3 regions of the Shewanella sp. Isolate8 genome follow, and region 1 is predicted to be linked to each of the others. Evidence: predicted binding sites of a transcription regulator. Region 1 holds the regulator's gene; each other region holds the start of a gene.

Evidence for each region. The regulator NrdR, encoded in region 1, represses ribonucleotide reductase genes. The targets are predictions, from matches to a motif close to AAACACNANATNTNGTGTTT.
Region 2: the regulator NrdR is predicted to act here: its motif matches at 3,719-3,738, upstream of nrdD (anaerobic ribonucleoside-triphosphate reductase).
Region 3: the regulator NrdR is predicted to act here: its motif matches at 5,399-5,418, upstream of nrdA (class 1a ribonucleoside-diphosphate reductase subunit alpha).

Annotation. Positions count from the first base shown of each region.
Region 1 is NZ_JAKEVI010000001.1:769,488-775,744, forward strand. It holds gene L1D43_RS03295 (DUF3943 domain-containing protein) at 1-1,614, shown strand, start outside; gene glyA (serine hydroxymethyltransferase) at 1,917-3,170, shown strand; gene nrdR (transcriptional regulator NrdR) at 3,295-3,768, shown strand; gene ribD (bifunctional diaminohydroxyphosphoribosylaminopyrimidine deaminase/5-amino-6-(5-phosphoribosylamino)uracil reductase RibD) at 3,821-4,969, shown strand; gene L1D43_RS03315 (riboflavin synthase) at 4,976-5,641, shown strand; gene ribBA (bifunctional 3,4-dihydroxy-2-butanone-4-phosphate synthase/GTP cyclohydrolase II) at 5,724-6,257, shown strand, end outside.
Region 2 is NZ_JAKEVI010000002.1:138,118-144,374, forward strand. It holds gene ribA (GTP cyclohydrolase II) at 1-59, opposite strand, end outside; gene L1D43_RS09960 (YibL family ribosome-associated protein) at 306-662, opposite strand; gene nrdG (anaerobic ribonucleoside-triphosphate reductase-activating protein) at 832-1,308, opposite strand; gene nrdD (anaerobic ribonucleoside-triphosphate reductase) at 1,570-3,687, opposite strand; gene L1D43_RS09975 (hypothetical protein) at 3,938-4,645, opposite strand; gene rssA (patatin-like phospholipase RssA) at 5,092-6,039, opposite strand; gene L1D43_RS09985 (DEAD/DEAH box helicase) at 6,256-6,257, shown strand, end outside.
Region 3 is NZ_JAKEVI010000001.1:1,673,518-1,679,774, forward strand. It holds gene L1D43_RS07365 (NADPH-dependent 2,4-dienoyl-CoA reductase) at 1-605, shown strand, start outside; gene L1D43_RS07370 (YciI family protein) at 798-1,229, shown strand; gene yfaE (class I ribonucleotide reductase maintenance protein YfaE) at 1,440-1,808, opposite strand; gene nrdB (class Ia ribonucleoside-diphosphate reductase subunit beta) at 1,789-2,919, opposite strand; gene nrdA (class 1a ribonucleoside-diphosphate reductase subunit alpha) at 2,979-5,267, opposite strand; gene L1D43_RS07390 (HAD-IA family hydrolase) at 5,737-6,257, opposite strand, start outside.

The DNA.
Region 1 (6,257 bases):
TTTTTTGCTGCCTCCCTGTTTGGCGGCATGAGCCTACTATTGTCAGCCCCTGCGCTAGCCGATACTCAGCCCCAAGTCGTTGAAACATTGCCTCTAGTGGCACAGACGGATCGCCCCGTGACACTGTCGGCGGCGCTGGCTAGTGATGGAGATGCCTCTGTAGAGAAAGAAGCCCTTAGCGAAAAAGGTGTCCTTAGTGAAAAAGATGCCCTTAGCGAGAAGGACTGGTGGGGAGCCACGCTGGAGATCTCTACCGTGCTGGTGCTGGGTGAGCTGCTCTATAAGACTGGCTCACAGGCCATGGAAGATGATTTCGATTATGAAATCGATGGCAATGCGGCCGAGTTTTTCTACGACAGGCTGACTACAGGTGCGTCGTGGAAATATGATGATAACGATATCGGCATGAACTGGGGCCATGCCTATGCCGGCGCCCTCTATTATCAGGCGTTTCGTAACCATGGCTTCAACTATTACGAGTCGACCCTGGGCACCTTTGCCGCCTCTACCATCTGGGAGGTGTTTGCCGAGTATAAGGAAGTGGTGAGCATCAACGATCAGATAGTCACCACCTGGGGCGGCGCGGTATTGGGGGAGAGCCTGTATCAGTTTACCGAGATGCTGGACGCCAAAGAGGGCTGGCTGCCCGCCGGCCTGAGCTACCTGTTTAACCCCTCGCGGGCGGTGCGGGGCTGGTTTGGCTACCCGAGCCCTAACAGGTTCGATCGCAGCCAGGCCAAAGACAGCTTCTCCGTCTATACCGGCGTGCGCTATGCCAGCAAGGACGAGGCGGACGTCAGCAGCACCATGGTGATGCTGGGGATGCGCGCCGCTATCGACAGCCGCGAAGGAAAGTATGATTCACTGAGCGGCACCCCGAGCCGGGTCGAGATGATGATGGAGACCGCGGTCTCCCAAGAAGGCGTGGAGGAGTGGCAGATGGCCACCCAACTGCTGCTGGCAAGCTACGGCCGCAAACATAAAGGCGGGGGACTGGCAAGCGACTGGTCCCATAGCTTCTATGTCGGCCCATCGACGGGCATGGAATATACCAGCCTGGGGCTGGAGCTGGATGAAGATTTCTACGCCGTGGTCAATCTACTCGGCCTGTCGTTTGGGGCCAACTGGTCGACTCAAGATATCAATATCGATCTGCGCAGCGATCTCTTTGGTGACTTTGCCATGGTGAAGCCGTTCGCGACCAAAGATTATCTGTCTCAGGGGCGGCATTTCTGGGGCACTAAATCAGTGCTCTGGGAGGGAGAGTATGGTTACGCCTGGGGCCACACCTTTAATCTGTCGCTGGAGGCCAGCTACCGCAACCTCCTATTAGGCATGAAGCTTAAGTCCCAGCGCTGGAGCTCGATCAACGACAAAGAGAACGAGCGCGCCCCCCAGTGGAACCCCAATAACAGCGATCTGGATTTTGATGACGCGAGAGACAGGTATGAGATCTATCTTAGCTATGGCGTTAGCGACGATTTGACCCTGAGTCTGCACCATGAGCGGATCGATCGCAGCGGCGAAATTCACGGTATCGACAACCCTGGCATCTATAGCCGCCTTGACGACACGGAGCTGCGTAGCTGGCTGCAACTCGAATACCATTATTGATTACCTTACTGATTACCTTTACTAATGCAAAATGACGGCCCGGCGCCGTCATTTTTGTTGGATTAATAAAACAGTGTTTTCGTTCAAAAGGCTGTAAACCAGCCATTTTGTCCCTTGCAAAAAAGGAGTCTTGGCAAAACAGGGCTTAATCGCCCGACTTTTGTTGTAAGGGGCATTTTGATGAACATTTCTCAGCTTGAATCGCAACTAATTTCATGTCGCAAATGCTGGGATTGTGATCGAATGCACTGTAGAATACCGCGCAACCCTACCTTAATAAGACTTTACAGCTGGAGTGACCAATGCTGAAAAAAGAGATGAACATCGCCGACTTTGATCCGCAACTGTTTGAAGCGATCCAGGAAGAGACTCGTCGTCAAGAAGAGCACATCGAGCTTATCGCCTCGGAGAACTATACTTCTCCTCGCGTGATGGAGGCTCAAGGTTCTCAGCTGACGAACAAGTACGCCGAAGGTTATCCTGGCAAGCGTTACTACGGTGGTTGTGAGCATGTCGATATCGTCGAAAACCTAGCTATCGAGCGCGCCAAAGAACTGTTCGGTGCGACCTATGCTAACGTTCAGCCTCACTCTGGCTCTCAGGCTAACAGCGCAGTTTATATGGCGCTATTGCAACCAGGCGATACCGTACTGGGTATGAACCTGGCTCACGGCGGTCACCTGACTCACGGCTCACCAGTAAACTTCTCTGGCAAGCTGTACAACATAGTGCCTTACGGCATCGACGAGTCTGGCAAGATCGACTACGACGAGATGGAGCGTCTGGCCGTTGAGCACAAGCCTAAGATGATGATTGGTGGTTTCTCTGCTTACTCTGGTATCGTCGACTGGGCACGCATGCGTGAGATCGCCGACAAGATTGGTGCTTACCTGTTTGTCGACATGGCCCACGTTGCAGGCCTTATCGCCGCCGGTGTCTATCCTAACCCAGTGCCACACGCACACGTGGTGACTTCGACGACTCACAAGACTCTAGCCGGTCCTCGCGGCGGTATCATTCTGTCTGCGGCGAATGACGAAGACCTATACAAGAAGCTGAACTCTGCGGTATTCCCAGGTGGTCAGGGGGGCCCATTGATGCACGTTATCGCCGGTAAGGCGGTGGCCTTCAAGGAAGCGCTGTCTCCTGAGTTTAAGGCTTACCAGCAGCAGGTTGTGGTTAACGCTAAGGCGATGGCTAACACCTTCATCGAGCGCGGTTTCGATGTCGTTTCTGGCGGCACAGAAAACCACCTGTTCCTGCTGGATCTGATCGCTAAAGATATCACGGGTAAAGATGCCGATGCGGCCCTGGGTCGTGCCAACATCACGGTAAACAAGAACTCAGTGCCTAACGATCCACGCTCACCTTTCGTGACCTCGGGTCTGCGTATCGGTTCGCCTGCCATCACGCGTCGCGGCTTCAAAGAAGCTGAAGCGGTTGAGTTGACTAACTGGATCTGTGACATTCTCGATGACATCAGCAACGAAGGCACTATCGAGCGCGTGAAGAACCAGGTGCTTGAATTGTGCGCTAAGTACCCTGTTTACGGTTAACCTTAAGGGTTAAATCGGGTAAACTCCGATGGCCGCTACTGATTTAATATTGGTAGCGGCCATTTTTGTATCTATTTCAAGGGAAAGCTCCCCAAGATACCGATTAGCATATGCTGGAGGCTCAATGCATTGTCCGTTTTGCAGCGCAACCGACACTAAGGTGATTGATTCTCGTCTGGTGGCCGATGGTCATCAGGTGCGTCGTCGTCGCGAGTGTCTGCTTTGTCACGAGAGATTTACCACCTTCGAAGGCGCCGAGCTGGTGATGCCCAGAGTGGTGAAACAAGATGGCAGCCGCCAACCCTTCGATGAAGACAAGTTGCGTGGCGGCATGCTCAGGGCGGTCGAGAAGCGCCCCGTGTCGATGGACGAGATAGAGCAGGCGCTCAGCAAGATTAAATCTACCCTAAGGGCCACGGGCGAGCGCGAGGTCACCTCTAAGATGATAGGTAATCTGATGATGGATCACCTGGTCAATCTCGACAAGGTGGCCTATATCCGCTTCGCCTCCGTGTACCGCGCCTTCGAAGATGTCTCCGAGTTCGGCGAGGCGATTGCCAAGTTGCAAAACGATAAGAGCAAACCGGGCAAGTCTTAGATTATGCGTAGCGGGGCTTCCCCAATTATTCTCAAGAGATGGCGATCCAGACATGGCCTGGTCCAAATTTGATTCTCAGATGATGGCGCGCGCCATCCAGTTGGCCCGCAAGGGCCAGTACACCACTCGTCCCAATCCGAATGTCGGTTGCGTGCTCGTCCAGGGGGAGACCCTTGTGGGCGAGGGCTATCATATCGCCGCCGGCGGCCCCCACGCTGAGGTGCACGCCCTGCGTATGGCGGGCGATAACGCCAAAGGCGCCACTGCCTACGTGACTCTGGAGCCCTGTAGCCACTATGGCCGCACGCCCCCCTGCGCCGAGGGGCTGATAAAGGCGCAGGTTTCCCGCGTCGTGGTAGCGGTCACCGACCCAAATCCTCAGGTGTCAGGCCGGGGGACCAAGATGCTCGAGGATGCCGGTATTCGCGTCGAGGTCGGCCTGCTGCAAGAAGAGGCCGCTGCCCTCAACCCTGGGTTTATGAAGCGGATGCGCACCGGACTTCCCTGGGTCAGCATCAAACTGGCCGCCAGCCTGGATGGTAAGACGGCGCTTTCCAATGGCGTGTCTAAATGGATCACAGGTCCTGAGGCGCGCCGCGACGTGCAGCGCATGCGCGCCCGTTTCGACGCCGTAGTGACAGGCATAGAGACGGTACTGGCCGATGACCCAAGTTTGAACGTACGACATGGGGAGCTAGGTTATTTGCGCGAGCAGCTAGCGGATGCCGATATTCGTCAGCCTCTGCGTGTCGTGCTCGATTCTCGTGCGCGTCTTGGCGCCAAGGCTAAGCTGTTTGACACTGAGTCCCCCGTGCTCTTGGTGAGCTGTCAGCCCTATCCCGATGAGATCGTCAGAGCCTGGCCTGAGCAGGTGAGTCAACTGCAACTGACCAGCGAGAATGGCCAGGTGCCGTTAAAGGCGCTGCTCGAATACCTTGGCGGACAAGTTAACAGTGTGATGGTGGAGGCTGGGGCGACACTGGCCGGCGCCTTCATGGCACAGGGACTGGCGGACGAGTTGGTGCTGTATCAGGCGCCCAAGATCTTAGGCGGCCACGGACGCAATCTGCTGGCCCTGCCAGACTATACTGAGATGGCACAGTTACCCGGCCTGCGTCTGTGTGACGATCGCCGCATCGGCGCCGACAGACGCCTTACCTTTCAATTGAGTCACAATCATTTACCGAGCGATAAAGAGTAGTTAGTCATGTTTACTGGGATCATCGAGGCTGTGGGCAGCCTGAGAAAAATTGAGCGTCGCGGCGATGATATTCGCCTGACCGTGGCGAGTGGCAAGCTGGACTTAAGTGACGTTAAATTGGGTGACAGCATAGCCACCAATGGCGTGTGCCTGACCGTCGTCGAGCAGATGGCCGATGGTTATGTGGCCGATATCTCCGCCGAAACCGTTGCGCTTACCGGTTTTGCCCATTATCAGGTGGGGCAGAAGGTCAACCTGGAGAAGGCGGTCACCCCAACTACGCGCCTTGGCGGCCATATGGTAAGCGGCCACGTCGACGGTGTGGCCAGCGTGGATGACAGGCAGTATCGCGGCAAGGCGATCGAATTCTGGTTGACGCCGCCCAAGGGCTTAGCGCGCTATATCGCCCATAAGGGCTCTATCACCATAGATGGCGTTAGCCTGACGGTGAACGAGGTGGACGGCGAGCGTTTTCGCCTGACCATAGTGCCTCACACCGCCAGCGAAACCACGCTTATCGAGCTCAAGGCGGGTGACAGGGTCAACATCGAGGTGGATCTGATCGCCCGGCACCTGGAGCGCCTGCTGAGTTTCTCTCAGTCAGAGGAAAATCCAGCGAAAGAATCAAAGGTCACCATGGATCTGTTAGCTCGCTCCGGCTTTTTAAGATAGACACTGGCAATCCCGGTCGATAGCAGATTAAATAACTCTTACTATAAGAATATTTCAAGGTCTAACAGTTTAAGGTCTAACAATGGCACTACACAGCATAGAAGCGATTATCGAAGATATCCGTCTGGGTAAGATGGTTATCTTGATGGATGACGAAGACAGAGAGAATGAAGGCGACCTGATCATGGCCGCCAACCTGGTGACGCCCGAGGCGATCAACTTCATGGCCACATATGGTCGCGGCCTCATCTGCCAGACCATGACCAAGGCCCGCTGCGAGCAGCTTAACCTGCCGCTGATGGTGAGCAACAACAATGCCCAGTTCTCCACCAACTTCACCGTGTCTATCGAGGCGGCAGAAGGGGTGACTACGGGTATTTCTGCCTATGACAGAGCCGTTACCGTGCAGGCCGCCGTGGCCCGCGACGCCAAGCCGTCGGATATCGTGCAGCCGGGTCATATCTTTCCACTGATGGCCCAAGAGGGCGGGGTACTTATCCGCGCCGGTCATACCGAGGCGGGCTGCGATCTGGCGCGCCTGGCCGGTCATGAGCCATCGGCGGTGATCGTCGAGATCCTCAACGAAGATGGCACCATGGCCCGTCGCCCGGATCTT
Region 2 (6,257 bases), on a different contig from region 1:
ATGGCAAATACTCCCCAAGGGGTGGGAAGTTTAGAGGTGGCGACATACTTAATCGACATGAAATAACCTTTACAACTCGCTCTGTCTGAGATGCGAATGAAGAATGAAAACCAGGTGGAGGAACTCTCCCCTTTCTCAGACCGAGCATTCTATGTGTTTTTGCCTAACAGTGAAATACCCGAGTATTAAAATCGGATATTGCTTCACCGCAACCGCTTCGGCTTATTAGGATACGCTCTGAGCGGCGACAAGGCTATGAAGTCGCTCACGCCGCCATCAAAATCCTTTATGCTTTATCCTCAGTCTTAAAAGGCCTTAGGTGCGTATCCTGTTACCTGAGTCAATCCCATCTGACGACCCAGCGCCGTCATGGGATGCACGACTATCAAACCCTTCACCGAACGCTTGAGCTTACCCATATCGGCCTGCTCGGCCTTGGTCAGCGCACGGCTAAAGGCAAGTTCACTCAGCTCGGTGCCGCGTTTGTTCAATTGACGACTCTGTTGCTGTTTGACATGGGTAATTTGCTTAGTTACCGCATTGATCTCTTGCTTAAATTGCAAAATCACCGCCTGATCGCCGCGTTTCTCCGCCGCATCTAATTTACGACGATACTTGTCGAGACGATCGTTCAACTGCTGTAACTCTTGCTTTAAATTCATTAACTTGCCTTAAAAATCTCGCGAATACACAAATGCCACTCGGTTAAAAAAAGGCAGCATTTGCCAGTTTGGCGAACATTATACCACTAATGAGGAAGGTGCGAACAAGTCTTCCGGCGCAGGCCGCGCCAGTGTCTTGAGGCCTGTTTATTCGTTTTTGGCGTAACAATCAGCGCTGCTTTTGGGTGAGATAGTGGATCACCTGGTTGCTGCTGCCGCGAAACACCAGGCTAGGATCGGCTAAATCACGCTCAAACTTGCCATCCACCAGCACATCCACATAGGCGACAACGGCTTGTTGTGCCGGGCTGAGTTCATCAAGCCTATAGCCAGTCCATAACCAGATATCCTTACCCTTGCATTCTTGTCTAACTCTTCTCACCAAGGTGAGTATGGTGTCGAGGTTACCCGGATACAGGGGGTCACCGCCGGAGAGCGACAGGCCGCGACGTTTGATGCGGGTATCGTTGAGATCCTCGATCACCTGCTCGAGCATCTGCTCATCAAACTGATGGCCCGAGTCGGGATTCCAGGTCGATTGGTTGTAACAGCCCCGGCACTGATGCTCGCAGCCCGAGACAAACAGAGTCGCCCTGGTGCCTGGGCCATTGACCACGTCGATGGGAAAATATTGATGATAATTCATGTGTCCCTCATGCAAAGATAGCAAGTGCCCTATGGCGCCTTGCTATCTTCAGCTTCACGTTATCGCGTTAACCGCAGCTAATACCAATCGTAATAAATAATTAATCATTCTAGCTTGTTAAAACGCTCGATAACTGTATTAGTATTTTTAATTGTAGAATAACTACTTATCTAAAAATCCTGCTTTGTTCTCAAGCGTTTTTCCTGCGCTATTTCTGATCACATATTTACTGTGATTGGTATAAAACGGGCCCTCTTCTCATTAGAGGTGCTTCACCCGACGTTTAACTTCTTCCTGCTTGCCATAGTTAAAGGGTCTGGCATCCGGGCTACCCAGGTAACCACACACGCGGCGGGTCACAGAAACCCTGCTCGGCTCATGATTGCCACACTTAGGACAGGTAAAGCCTTTACTGGTACAGCTAAACTCGCCGGTAAAGCCACAGTCGTAGCACTCATCAATCGGCGTATTGGTACCATAGTAAGGCACCCGGCTGTAACTATAATCCCACACATCTTCCAGCGCCTCGATGTTGTGCTGCATATTGGGGTATTCGCCGTAGCAGATGAAGCCACCACTGGTGAGCGCCGGATAGGGCTGCTCGAAATCCAGCTTATCGTAAGGATTCACCTTCTTCTCCACATCCAGGTGGAAGCTGTTGGTGTAATAGCCTCGATCCGTTACGCCATCGATCACCCCAAAGGCCTCTGTGTCCAGCTTGCAGAAGCGGCTGCACAGGTTCTCGCTCGGCGTGCTATAGAGGCTAAAGCCATAGCCCGACTCCTCACGCCAACGCACGGTCGCCGCCTTGAGGTGCTCGATAATGGCAAGGGCCTTATCTCTGAGCGCCTCGCTGTCATACACATGGGCCTCATTGCCGTAAAGGGCATTGATGGTCTCATGCAGGCCGATGTACCCCAGGGAGATAGAGGCGCGGCCATTCTTAAAGATGCCGCTGATCTCATCATCCGCGCGCAGACGCACGCCACAGGCGCCTTCCATATAAAGAATTGGCGCTACCCTCGCCTTCACGCCTTGTAGACGCTCGATGCGAGTGTCCAGGGCGCGGCGAGCCACCGCCAGACGCTCATCAAGCAATTGATAGAAGCGGGTCTCGTCGCCCTGAGCCTCGATGGCGATCCGCGGCAGGTTTAGGCTCACGACACCCAGGTTGTTGCGCCCTTCGTGCACCAGCTCGCCTTCCTCCTCATAGGTGCCGAGGAAGCTGCGACAGCCCATAGGCGTCTTAAAGGAACCGGTAACCTTCTCGACCTGCTCATAGTTGAGGATATCCGGGTACATGCGCATCGACGCGCACTTGAGCGCCATCTGCTTAATATCATAGTTGCAGTCACCCGCCTTGTGGTTAATGCCGTCGCGAATGGCAAACACCAACTTAGGGAAGACGGCCGTCTTACGGTTCTTACCCAGGCCAGTCATGCGTACCTTCATCATAGACGACTGAATCAGGCGCGACTCCCAGGAGGTGCCAAGGCCGAAGCCGAAAGTCACAAAAGGTGTCTGGCCGTTGGCGGTGTGCAGGGTATTTACCTCATACTCCAGCGACTGGAAGGCGTCGTGACACTCCTTCTCCGTCTGCGCCGTGGCAAAGGCCTTGGCGTCTGTGATCCCCCAGGTCAGCGCGACCTGATAATGCTTGTCGTAACTCTTGGCAACGAATGGTGCCAGCACCTCATCGATACGGTTGATGGTGGTGCCGCCGTAGATATGGCTAGCCACCTGAGCGATGATCTGCGCCGTTACCGCAGTCGCAGTCGAAATTGACTTGGGGGTCTCGATCTCGGCGTTACCCATCTTGAAGCCGTGGGTCAGCATGCCGGCCAGATCGATCAGCATACAGTTAAACATAGGGAAGAAAGGCGCATAGTCGAGATCGTGATAATGGATCTCGCCAGACTCATGGGCCGCCACCACATCTTTTGGCAGAATATGGCGTGTGGCATAGTGTTTGGCCACAATGCCTGCCAGCAGATCCCGCTGAGTCGGGATCACCTTGGAGTCTTTGTTGGCGTTCTCGTTAAGCAGCGCGGCATTGCTTTGCTCCACCAGACCACGGATCTCGCGGTTGAGGCGACTGCTCAACTCACGATGGATATCCCTATCATGGCGATACTCGATATAGACCCTGGCGAGTCGCTTGTAGGGGCCTTCCATCAACTGGTTTTCGACCGCATCTTGCAGGTCGTGAATATCCACCTGCTCGAGCTCGGCCACCGACTGGCGCACTTGTAGGGCCACCTCGGTGGCATAGGCAACATCATCAATACCTGCCGAACTTGCAGCGGCAATCACTGCATCCCGAATCCTTGTTTCGTCAAAAGGCGTGCGGTAACCATCCCGCTTAATAACCACTGGCATTGTTCAATATCTCCTCAAGTAACGGCCAAATTAACACCATATATAGTGTTAATATAGACGATGAACACAATATGTAGCGCATTAAGCTACAAGTCAGGCTCAAGTACCTTGATCCAGATCATTAATTTGCGGATGGATTTTTTTAACACAAGATTACTGCCAACTGAGCCACTTATCGTCAAAACTGGCCTTGACCCAGCTGGAAAAGGGAGCTAGATGCGGGATAAAAATGGGACAAACTGTGAATAAATTACGTAATTCTTTTAGATAGTGACAGATAACGCTGTAGTTGTCCGGAAGCCTGTTGCGAACTTCCTGAGGCAGACGCCAATTGCATGGTCGACTTGAGTCCCTGCCACATCGCCTTATCGTTCTGGGTCAGCCCGTGTTCCCCCTGAACAAATACCGCCAGTTGCGCCGACACCCGCGCCGCCTTCTGGTTCAGCCCCTGGCTATCGAGGCTGTCCATCTGTTTTAGCACAGACTCGGCATCATCGAGCATGGCGATCATCACGCTATCGGGCTTACTCTCCTTGAGTTGCGCTCGCTGGCTGGCAATAAAGTCAAGCAGCGACGGCTGCGACGCATCCCCCCTTGGGATCTCAAAGCCTGCCTGACCCAGGCGATTGAGCTGGTTTTCCGACAAGATGCCGTCCTGATGCAGACGCTGAATTAACTTAGGAATGTCGCCAAGACCAAATTGCCCCTTGGAAAAGAAATCTTTCGCCATCGCCTCTATCTTCTGCGCCCGCTCGGCCCTGGGCGAGAGAAACACCGCCTCCTGTGGGATCCCTGGTCCGCCAGCTTTTGCCTGGGTGTCCTGGTGGGACAGCGTCACCTTGTCGCTGGAAGATGAACTATCGACATCTGGGGTGTCCTGACCATGTGTGTTTTGGCCATAGGTGTTGGCGATCAGGTTGCCTTGTGAACCCGTAATGGCCTGGCTAATTGAATTCATTGTCAATTTTTCGACTGCTGCATGAAATATCCAAGCAAGCAGCAAAAACCAGGCCAGAGATAACCTATGCCCCAAATAACTCAGGCTAGAGAAAACTCATGTTAGAAATAAGTCAGGCCAGAGAAAACCCGGATCACAGAAAACCCGGGTCACAGAAAACCAGAGGCGCTTATTTAAAAGCTAGGGCCTGTTTATCTTTCGCGTTCATTTTTGCAGCGTTCTGTATCGCCTTTATACAAGGCAGAGCGATTGTAATGTGGTGTGCTACATCAATGAGCGATAACGCAGTAGAAAAATGATACAGACGCTGCCCGCAGGGTTCGTCTTGAGCACGTTCAACTCTTTGTTACTCGGATTTTATATAGAATAACTATACTTCAAGCCTCATGCCGCGATTTGAACGTGCTCAATTAGAACAAAATTTGTTCTCAAAAGGTCAACAGGCCCTAGTGACTCTCCAGTTCATCGACTCGGGCGCGGATAATATGAGCCACCTGCTTAACCGCCTCCTGCCCCGCCTCGATTGCCTCACCAGCGCGGTGAAACTCCATGGTTCCTATCTCCATCACGTTAGGGGTGATCAGGATATCCGGCGGATCGCCCATCAGGCGTACTCTTTTATGGCGCTGCTCAAGGATATCCATCGACTGCGACATCACAGCCAACATCCCGGGCTCGCTACGATTACCCAGGGAAAACTTATCGGTCAGGCCGCTGACATAGTCTCTTCCCCTTGCCAGGAGATCCATGAAGCCGCTCTCCAGCTCCTTCTCGGCTTTCACCAGCTCGGCTTCGCTGGCCTTCACGTCGGAAGAGATGGCCACAGGCAGCTGCTGTTGGCGCGTCTTCCTGTGTGCATTTAGATCCACGGCGATCACCAGATCGACCCCCATGGCACGACTCACAGACACGGGAACCGGATTGACCACGGCGCCGTCCACCAGCCAGCGGTCTCCGACTCGCGCCGGTGGTAAGATCCCCGGCATAGAGCAGGAGGCGCGCACCGCATGACGCAGATTGCCCTGCTTAAACCAGATCTCCTGCCCGGTATAGAGATCGGTTGCCACCGCGGCGAAAGGCATCTGCATCTGCTCGATGTCCAGGTTGCCGATATGCTGCTGCATCACGTCAAACACCTTCTCGCCACCAATCAGTCCGCCCTTGCGCCAACTAAGATCCATCAGGCCAAGCACGTCCCAGCTAGAGAAGCTGCTGACCCAGGCCTCTAAATCCTCAAGATTATCTTGCGCATAGGCGGCGCCCACCACGGCGCCGATAGAGCAACCTGCCACCTTATTGGGGAAAATCCCCATGTTCGCCAGCTCGTTTAGCACCCCGATATGGGCCCATCCCTTAGCCGCGCCACTCCCCAATGCAATGCCGATATTCGCCATCTTCTCTACTTCTCTCCCTGGGACGCGATCGGCCTTAACCAAGCCGCGCCGTATGTTGTCTTTGTTTTCATCATAAGCCAAAGCGCGCTCGGGCACAGCCCGTGACACTAAAAATTAATCTCGCCGATAGGCTTACGAATCGGTATCGCGCTAGTCATGGCTGAATCGCGCTTAGCGATGTATAATGCGCGCCTATCTATATTTTGGAGCACAGCATT
Region 3 (6,257 bases), 900 kb from region 1:
GAGCGCTCGATTTACCTGGCTTTAAGAGTCCCAAGGTTGTGAACTATCAACAGGTTCTCAATGGCGAGGTAGAGGTTGGCGAGCGGGTAGCGCTTATCGGCGCCGGCGGCATAGGCTTCGATATGGCTCACTATCTTGGTGAGCAGGAGTCGACAACGCTTAAACCCGATACCTGGCTGAAGCAGTGGGGTATCGACAAGTCCTATGGCGAGCGAGGCGGTTTGACTACACCTGAGTCTGAACATCCGAGCCGTAAGATCTATCTGCTGCAACGTAAAACCAGCAAGATGGGTAAGGGACTTGGCAAGACTACAGGTTGGATCCACCGCGCCGTGGCTAAACACCATGATGTCGAGATGCTAAACGGCGTCAGCTACGAGAAGTTCGATGAGCAAGGCCTGCATATCAAGGTGGGTGAAGAGGCCAAGGTACTCGAGGTCGATAATGTGGTCCTATGTGCCGGTCAAGAGTCCAACCGCAGCCTGGTCGACGAGATGAAAAACAGCGGGCTGCCGGTACACCTGATTGGCGGAGTGGATGTCGCCGCCGAGCTCGATGCGAAACGGGCGATTCGCCAAGGCGCCGAGCTGGCCGCAAGCATCTAAGAAACTTAAAAGTTGGCTACCGCTAGCTTGTGGTTGTTAAAAGTGAAAAGCTAATCCTTTGGGTTAGCTTTTTTTATGGTCTTGACATAACTTAAGCTAATGCTTACTAAGGTGGATTAGATAATGAACGAAATTAGAACAAACGCTAATACAAGAACGAGTACCAAAAACCATCGCTTGCTCGTTACTTTGATGGGCGCAGTAGCGGCTCTGGTGGTGAGTTTGCCCCTAAGAGCCGAAAGCTATGATGCCGAGCTCGCAGCAAGAGTCGGCGCCGATGAATATGGCATGAAGCGTTATGTGATGGCCATGCTCATGAGCGGTCCTAATCGCGACCAAACCGAAGAAGAGGCAGAGCGGCTGCAGCGGGCGCACCTGGATAATATCACTCGATTGGCCGAGGCTGGCAAACTGGTGCTGGCAGGGCCCTTCTTGGAAGAGGGTGCGCTTAGGGGGATCTATATTTTCAACGTTACCAGCGTCGAGGAGGCCAAGGCATTAACCCAGTCCGACCCCGCCATTAAGGCCGGTCGCCTGGTGATGGAGCTGCATCCCTGGTATGGCAGCGCCGCCCTGATGGAGGTTAATCGGCTGCACGATAAGCTAGCGAAAAAAGCGATCTAATTGACAGCGCAGTAAGACAGCTGAAGACTGCCAAAGCAATATGCGCAGTTTGTCTGCTGCTTTTCTGATGGACTGTCTATGTGGGCTAAGGCTTTGCCTAAATTTCTGTACAAGGTTTTGTTGAAGGCTTTGGCTAAGTTTCTGTACAAGTTTTTTTTAAGGCTATGCCAAGTTGAGCGCAGAGAGGGGCGCTGAGTGAGTATCTGGGAGTTAGTCGGCGGCACAGGCTAACTCGACAGAGACCTGTGCGGTAACGACCTCTGCCCCCTGGGCCGAGAGTGCCAGATCCAGATCGCCATCGGGATGACAGCAGCAGGGCAGGCACTCATCCTCTTCCAGCTCGACCAGCGGCTCGGTATGGTAGACGACACTGCCGCTATTGACCTTGGTCTTACAGGCACCACAAAAGCCGTTGCGACACTCAGAGAAGATACGGACTTTCTTCTGCTCGAGCGCCGCCAACAGGCTCTGGTGGTTGCTGGTATAGAGTAGGACAGGTTGCCCTTGAAGGCTCACGATAGGAGCCTTCTTAAAGATCGCCTTGTTAAAGGCCTCTTTCTTATAGATCAAAGTCGGCAAACTCACTTTCGTCGACAGAGGCGTCGATCTGACCCACAAGATAAGAGGATACCTCGACTTCCTGTGGCGCGACCTGTACCGAATCACTCTCCAACCAGTTCTTCATCCAAGGCAGAGGGTTGCTCTGATCGGCATATGGGCTTGCCAGGTTGACTGACTTCATACGCTCGTTGGTGATGTACTCGACGTACTGACAGAGGATCTGCTCGTTCAGGCCGATCATAGAGCCATCCTTAAACAGGTACTTGGCCCACTCTTTCTCTTGCTCGGCTGCCTTAACGAAGATATCGATCGCCTGCTGTTCGCACTCTTTGGCGATCTCGGCCATCTCAGGATCGTCCTTGCCGCCTTGCATCAGCTTAAGGATATGCTGAGTGCTGTTAAGGTGTAGGGCTTCATCACGGGCGATCAGGCGGATGATTTTGGCGTTACCTTCCATCACCTTACGCTCGGCGAAGGCGAATGAGCAGGCGAAGCTGACGTAGAAGCGGATCGCCTCGAGCACGTTAACCGACATCATGCACAGGTAGAGGGCTTTCTTTATCTCGCGGGTGGTGACCACTAGGGTCTTGCCGTTGATCTCGTGAGTGCCTTCGCCCATTAGATGATAGATCTGGCTGAGTTCGATCAGGTTATCGTAATAATCGGCAATATCGCTGGCACGCTTGAGGATCTCTTCGTTCTGGACGATGTCGTCGAATACTACCGAAGGATCGTTCACAATGTTACGAATGATGTGGGTGTATGAGCGAGAGTGAATCGTCTCGGAGAAAGACCAGGTCTCGATCCAAGTCTCAAGTTCTGGCAGCGACACTAATGGCAGGAAGGCTACGTTTGGCGAGCGTCCCTGAATAGAATCCAGTAGGGTCTGGTACTTGAGGTTAGAGATAAAGATATGCTTCTCATGATCCGGCAGCGCCGCATAATCAATCTTATCTTTGCTGACATCCACCTCTTCTGGACGCCAGAAGAAAGAGAGTTGCTTCTCGATCAGCTTTTCGAACACTTCATATTTTTGCAGATCGTAACGGGCAACGTTAACCGATTGACCGAGAAACATGGGTTCAAGCAGGGCATTGTTAGGTGTTTGACAAAATGTTGAATAGGCCATTTTTCTATCTTCCGATAAAGGGGGCAAGGCCCCCTGATAAAAGGTTAAAACACGTAGAGTTAGATCTTACAGGCGCCGCCTGCACAGCTATCGTCTTCTTTCTCAATGGAGGTGATATCGTCATATTTATCTGACGCACCGTCACGTGTGTTGTGATAGTAAAGTGTCTTCACACCATATTTGTATGCCGTTAGTAGGTCTTTCAGCAGCACCTGCATAGGCACCTTGGCACCTGGGAAGCGGCTTGGGTCATAGTTGGTGTTGGCCGAGATAGATTGGTCAACAAACTTCTGCATCAAGCCTACCAGCTGCAGGTAACCTTCGTTGCCTGGCATGTTCCAAAGTAGCTCGTAGCTGTACTGGTACTTCTCGAAGTCCGGTACCACTTGCTTGAGCTGACCGTCCTTACTGGCTTTTACGCTGATAAGGCCGCGTGGAGGCTCGATACCGTTAGTCGCGTTTGAGATCTGCGATGAGGTCTCAGATGGCATCAGGGCCGACAGGGTCGAGTTACGCAGGCCGTGGGTCTTGATCTCCTCACGTAGCGTTTCCCAATCCAGGTGCAGTGGCTCGTCACAAATCTTATCGAGATCGCGCTTGTAGGTATCGATAGGCAGGATACCCTTTGCGTAGTTGGTCTCGTGGAAGGCAGGGCAGGCGCCTTGCTCTTTTGCAAGCTTCATCGAGGCCTTAAGCAGATAGAACTGGATCGCTTCGAAGGTCTTGTGCGTGATGCCGTTGGCGCTGCCGTCTGAGTAACGTACGCCTTCTTTAGCCAGATAGTTGGCAAAGTTGATCACACCAATTCCGAGCGTACGACGATTCATCGAGCCTTTGTGCGCCGAAACGATCGGGTAGTCTTGATAATCAAGCAGGCTATCGAGTGCACGCACGGCAAGATCTGCTAGGCTTTCGAGCTCGTCCAACTTCTTGATGGCACCCAGGTTCAACGCAGAAAGGGTACAAAGGGCTATTTCACCATCGGGATCGTCGATGTTGTTTAGCGGCTTGGTCGGCAATGCGATTTCAAGACACAGGTTAGATTGACGCACCGGCGCAACCTTAGCATCGAACGGGCTATGAGTATTACAGTGATCCACGTTCTGGATATAGATACGACCCGTTGAGGCCCGCTCTTGCATCATCAAGGAGAAGAGTTCTACCGCCTTGATCTGCTTCTTACGAATGCTCTCATCTTGCTCATACTTCACATACAGACGCTCGAACTCGGCCTGATCTTCGAAGAAGGCATCATATAGGCCTGGTACGTCTGATGGGCTAAACAGGGTGATCATGCCGCCCTGAATAAGACGCTGGTACATCAGCTTGTTGAGCTGCACGCCGTAGTCCAGGTGACGAATACGGTTATCTTCTACGCCGCGGTTGTTCTTCAGCACCAGCAGAGACTCAACCTCAAGGTGCCACATCGGGTAGAACAGGGTTGCTGCGCCGCCGCGAACGCCGCCTTGTGAACAAGACTTAACCGCCGTCTGGAAATACTTATAGAAAGGCAGACAGCCTGTGTGGAATGCCTCACCGCCGCGGATTGGGCTGCCCAGCGCGCGGATGCGGCCAGCGTTGACCCCGATGCCAGCACGTTGCGACACATATTTCACGATAGAAGAGGCGGTCGCATTGATAGAATCCAGGCTGTCACCACACTCGATCAGTACGCAGGAGCTGAACTGACGAGTCGGCGTACGCACGCCTGACATGATAGGTGTCGGTAGCGAGATCTTAAAGGTCGAGGTCGCGTCATAGAAATCTTTAACGTACTGAAGACGCGTCTCTTTCGGGTAGTTGGCAAACAGACAGGCCGCCACCAGAATATAGAGAAACTGCGCGCTCTCGTAGACTTCGTGGGTGACACGGTTTTGAACCAGGTACTTACCTTCCAGCTGCTTAACCGCGGCATAAGAGAAGTTCATGTCGCGCCAATGGTCGATATAGCTGTCGAGTGTGTCTAACTCCTCGCGGCTATAGTCGTTAAGAATATGCGTGTCATATTTGCCTAGCTCAACCAGCTTCACCACATGGTCGTATAGCGAAGGCGGCTCAAACTGACCGAAGGCTTTCTTGCGCAGGTGGAAAATGGCCAGACGTGCAGAGAGGAACTGGTAGTCTGGTGATTCCGGCGAGATAAGGTCGGCAGCGGCCTTAATAATGGTTTCGTGGATCGCTTCAGTTGGGATTCCATCATAAAACTGAAGGTGTGAACGTAATTCGACTTCCGATACTGAGACATTATTCAGTCCTTTGGCCGCCCAAGTGATCACTCGGTGGATCTTATCGAGATCGATAGTTTCACGTTCGCCACTGCGCTTCGTGACTTGCATATTGCTGTTCATTGAAGATAAGCCTTGAATTAAATATCGCTAGGGGTGAAAAGCTCCACCCTACGTTTCCATGTAAAAACAATCGAAGATGTTAAAAAAGTACCTGAGCACTACTGCAGTTCTAGTGGCTTCGACCGCCGCCCATACACAAGATATGGTGTTTTTTCTTTAATAGGATACAAGATAGTGAGGTTGGTGGGATATTGCAAGCGGGTTTTTAGGGGACAAGTTGTGGATATCTTGGGGGTAAACCAAAGGGTTAGTAATGGCTTACCTTTAACCCTTGTTTTCAATTACGATAGCAAAGTCGGGTCAAGTTTTAGACGACCGATAACGCCTATCACGAAAGCTAAAATATTGGCCAGATCCTATGGATCTTTTTGTGCTAAAAAAGGATCGCGCTCCCAGTTAAGACGACTTTTTACTGATGCGTCACACGCCAGCACACAATAGCATGTGATTCATCTCTCTTAACAGACACTTATCCCTGTTTTAGCAGCTCAAGTACCTTAGATGGCGCCTCGAAACCAAAGTCGTGCGGCCATAGGTGTGCGTGGTCATTGTTTCCAATATAACCCCAATGCGCGATGCCGCCGAGCATGTCACTATTGCGTGCCGCCTCGAGGTCTCGTTTGGCATCGCCGAGATAGAGAATATGCGCACAGCTCACACCCAGTTGGGATGCGGCCAGCCGCATCGGTGCGGGATGGGGTTTACTCTGGGTGGTGGAATCGCCGCTGATGATGGCTGGCATCTTACTGGCTAACTCAAGCCTGTGCAGTAGGGGCCGGGCAAAGCGCGCCGCCTTATTGGTGACGACACCATAGGGGATGCGCTGGTCACTAAGGTGTTGCAGCAAGGGGAGCATGCCATCAAACAGCTTGGCCGCCTGGCCATTGACCCTGTGATAATGAGTAAGTAGCGCCTGCTGGATTGCCGCTTTCTCTTCATCATTAAGGTGGGGCTGAGCGGCTTCGACCAAGGCCAGGCTGCCATGAGACG